Regions from separate parts of the Simplicispira piscis genome, predicted to be linked through region 1. Evidence: riboswitches for the same ligand, from Rfam matches in the RefSeq annotation. Region 1 holds a riboswitch; the other holds the start of a gene.
The links. A riboswitch is a leader RNA that binds a small molecule or an ion and turns the genes downstream of it on or off. The one in region 1 is predicted to bind glycine.
Positions count from the first base shown of each region.

Region 2: linked by a shared signal. The riboswitch ahead of ACYVOC_RS18365 (D-amino acid dehydrogenase) and the one ahead of gcvT (glycine cleavage system aminomethyltransferase GcvT) in region 1 are both predicted to bind glycine.

Region 1 covers NZ_BAAGQN010000031.1:16,681-18,879, reverse strand. Annotated here, with positions in the region: gene gcvT (glycine cleavage system aminomethyltransferase GcvT) at 1-988, opposite strand, end outside; glycine riboswitch at 1,034-1,156, opposite strand; glycine riboswitch at 1,174-1,278, opposite strand; gene ACYVOC_RS18030 (TRAP transporter large permease) at 1,285-2,199, opposite strand, start outside.
Region 2 covers NZ_BAAGQN010000033.1:31,419-33,617, reverse strand. Annotated here, with positions in the region: gene ACYVOC_RS18370 (YXWGXW repeat-containing protein) at 148-636, shown strand; glycine riboswitch at 825-932, shown strand; gene ACYVOC_RS18365 (D-amino acid dehydrogenase) at 1,022-2,199, shown strand, end outside.

The DNA.
Region 1 (2,199 bases):
GCGAAGGGCTCAGCAGCCCACTGGTCACCTGGCCGATCTCCTGACCGTCCATGTTTTCCAGTACGGCGGGCTCGCGCACTGGCACGCGCTCAGTGGCGACCAGGCCGACGCGCTTGCGCGTGAGGCTGGCGGGGTTGTCCAGTTGCGCCAGCACCTTGTCGGCGCCCGGGAAGCCCCCGGCGCGTGCGCCGCCGGTGCGCCGCACTTTTTGTATGGCCCAGTTCAAGCCTGCTTCCACGGGGGTGGTGGTGGTGTCCATGTCGTTGCCATACAGGCACAGCCCCGCCTCCAGGCGCAGCGAGTTGCGTGCGCCCAGGCCAATGGGCTTGACCTCGGGTTGCGCCAGCAGGGCGCGGGCCAGGGTTTCGGCCTGCGTGGCGGGCACGGAGATTTCAAAGCCGTCCTCGCCGGTGTAGCCGCTGCGGGTGACAAAGCAGGTGCAGCCTGCAATGGTGAAGTTGCCCCCCGTCATGAACACCAGTTGCTCCACGCCGGGTGCCAGGCGGGCCAATGCCGTGGCGGCCTGCGGGCCTTGCAGGGCGAGCAGGGCGTGGTCGGGCATGGGGACCACCTGGCAGCGCATGCCGATGCGTTCCTGGAGGTGGGCAATGTCGCCCACCTTGCAGGCGCCGTTGACGATGACGAAGATCTCGCCATTGCCTTTGTTGAAGAACATCAGGTCGTCGATGATGCCGCCCTCGTCATTGAGCAGCAGGCCGTAGCGCTGTTTGCCCACGGGCAGGTCGATCACGTCCACCGGCATCAGGGTCTCGAATGCGGCAGCGGCATCGCGCCCCACCAGGTGCAGCTGGCCCATGTGCGACACATCGAACAGGCCCGCGGCCTGGCGGGTGTGCAGATGCTCGGCCATCAGGCCTGCGGGGTACTGCACGGGCATGGAATAACCGGCAAAGGGCACCATGCGGGCGCCCAGTTCGATGTGCAGTGCGTTGAGCGGCGTGGTGAGCAGGGGGGCGGTGGCAGACATGGCGGACTCCGGGGCAAATAGGGGCCACAGCCCATGGGGCTGCGGGATTTGCCTGCTGTCCGCTTTACCTGAGAGATTCGCCGCAACGCCCTGGCTGGCCGTGCGGTTTGCTCCTTCGGTGGATGGCCTGCACCTGGGGCGCGGACATCTCTCTCCAGCTAGGGTACGCCGGCATCGTTGCGGGCGTTTGTCAGTCCTTTTGCCTGAGCGTTCGGCGGGGGCCTGCGCCTTCGGCGGCGCCGCTCGTGCTTCGTGGTGAAGTGCGGGGCGCTCTCTCCTGACCGGGCGAATTCTACCTATTTTGCATAGACGATATCGCGCAAACTCAGCGAAATCGACGGAAAGTACGTGATGAGCAGTAGGCAGCCCAGGATCACCAGCACGAACGGCAGCAGGCTCCCGACGATGCGGTCCAGCGAGATGCGTGCCACGGTGCATGCAGCAAACAGGTTCACGCCAAAGGGCGGCGTAACCATGCCCAGCGCCAGGTTCACCACCATGATCAGGCCGAAATGCACCGGGTCCACACCAAAATGCTGGGCCACGGGCGCCAGGATGGGCGCCAGCACAATGATGGCTGCGCTGGTCTCGATAAACATGCCGATGAAGAACAGCGCCGCGTTCACGCCCAGCAGAAACAGCGCAGGTGACTGCAGCACCGCTTCGAGCCAATGACCAATGGCGTCGGGGACGCCCGCGCGGGTGATGAGAAAGGCAAACAGGCCCGCGTTGGCGATGATGAACATGATCACCGAAGACGAAATGACCGAACGCCGCAGCACGGCCGCCAGGCTTTTGATGCCGATTTCCCGGTAAATCAACACCCCCACCACCAGCGCATAGAACACCGCCACGGCCGAGGCCTCAGTGGGCGTGAAAACGCCGCCGTAGATGCCGCCCAGGATGATGACGGGCATGAAGAGTGCCCAGCCCGCCTGCAGCGTGGCGCGGCCCAGCGGCATGCGGCCTTCGCCATCGTTCTTGCCCCAGCCCTTCCACTTGCAATACGCCCAGACGAACAGCATCAGCGCGCCGCTGATCAAGAGGCCTGGGCCAAAACCGGCGATGAACAGCTCGCCGATCGACACCTCGGCGCTCACGCCGTACAGGATGAGCGGAATCGACGGCGGGATGATCACGCCCAGCTCGGCGCTGGTGGCCTGCAGGGCGGCGGCATAGCTGGTCGGGTAGCCGTGCTTGATGAGCGCCGG
Region 2 (2,199 bases), on a different contig from region 1:
GACATCCATCACGGTCTGGCGCATTGGTGCAGGCCGCCGAAACATTTGCTCACACGCCTTCGCCAAACGACTACACGGGCTTGACGAAGAGCACCACACAATGCCCTTCATTGGTTCCTTTCGGGACCATTTCAAAGGAGTATTCCCATGGCACGCCTCGCCCTCGCCGCCGCAAGCATCGCCCTGCTGTCACTGTGCGCCCTGGCGCCCACCGCGCAGGCGGCCACCTCGGCCACCATCGTCATCCAGACAGCCCCGCCCCCCGTGCACTACGAGGCCGCGCCCCGGGCCCGGCGCGGCATGGTCTGGGTACCGGGCCACTGGGAATGGCGCCACGACCGCTACCGCTGGATCGACGGCTACTGGCTCAAAGCCCGCCCTGGTTACCGTTACAACGCCCCCCAGTGGCGCGAGCGCGGTGGGCGTTGGTATATGGAGCCCGGCCGCTGGGACCGTGACGGTGACGGCATTCCCAACCGCTACGACCGGACACCTGACGGTCGCCAGCCCCATTACAACGCCCCCCCGCACCGGCCCCCACACAGCCGCGGCGCCCCACCCCACCGCCGTGACAGCGACGGCGATGGCGTTTCCAACCGGCACGACCGCCAACCCAACAATCCGTACCGCCAATAAAACCCTGCGCGTGCGAGGCGCTTGGGCCTCTCCATAAGCAACTGTTGTATGGCATAAGGCCCTGCGCACCCCACGCAGGGCCCCGGGCGCGCCTAGAATCGCGCACTGCAGGAGAGCTTGGCGGCACCGTCCGCTGCACCGAAGGCGCAAACTCCCATACACGCTCAGGTTCCGTACTGCACCTTTCATCACAGCCGTCTGGAGAGCCGCCACCACCGTGGCGCACCGAAGGAGCAAACCCCACGCCATGCTGGCAGGGGGTGAATCTCTCAGGTCACAAGGACAGGGGGAGCGGCAGCTTGGCGGACACGCCGGCTGCATGCTATTCATTTAATAGCTGCTACCGCTTATCCATCAAGCGCTGGAACCCTGAAAGGCTCCAAAAATGCGCGTGATCGTTCTCGGCGCCGGCTTGCTCGGTGTCACTTCGGCTTATTACCTCCAACAACGCGGCCACGATGTGACCGTCATCGACCGCCAGGCCACGCCCGGCGCCGAAACCAGCTTCGCCAACGGCGGGCAAATTTCGGTCAGCCATGCCGAGCCCTGGGCCAACCCGAGCGCGCCGCTCAAGGTGCTGCAGTGGCTGGGCCAGGAAGACGCTCCCCTGCTGTTTCGCGTACGCGCCGATATGCGCCAATGGCTGTGGGGCCTGCAATTTTTGCGCGAATGCACGCCAGCACGCACGCGCCACAACATCCAGCAGATCGTGCGCCTGGGCACTTACAGCCGCGCAGCCCTGCAGCAGCTGCGCCGCGACACCGGCATCCAGTACGACCAGCGCACCCAGGGAATCCTGCATTTTTATACCAACCAGAAAGAATTTGACGGCGCCCTCGGCCCGGCCGAGCAAATGCGCCAACTAGGCTGCGAGCGCCAGGTGATCAGCGCCGACGAGGCCGTGCGCATCGAACCCGCCCTGGCCCACATTCGCCCGCAGCTGGCGGGCGCCACCTTTACCGCCGAAGATGAATCGGGCGACGCCAACCTGTTCGTGCGCGAACTGGCCGCACTGTGTGCACAAGCCGGAGTGCAGTTCCGCCTGGGTGAGCACATTACCGCGCTGCGTGCGGCGGGAGATGCAATCGACCACGTGGAAGTCACCAACGCCGAGGGCCGTTTTGAGCGGGTGCGCGGCGACGCCTTTGTGCTGGCCATGGGCTCGTACAGCCCATTGCTGGCGCAACCGCTGGGCGTGTCGTTGCCGATTTACCCGGCCAAGGGCTATTCGGTGACCATGCCGGTGAAAGACGCTGCCATGGCCCACCAGGTCAGCCTAACGGACGATGAATTCAAACTCGTCTTCTCGCGCTACACCAGCGAGCAGGGCGACCGCCTGCGCATTGCAGGCACGGCCGAACTCAATGGCTACGGCCGCGACCTGAACGCAGCCCGCTGCGAGGCCATCGTGCGGCGTGTGGAGCAGCTTTTTCCCGGGGCAGGCGATGCCACCCAGGCGCAGTTCTGGACGGGCTTGCGCCCGGCCACGCCGAGCAATGTGCCGTTGATCGGCCGCACCAAGCTGGGCAACCTGTTCCTCAACACCGGGCACGGCACGCTGGG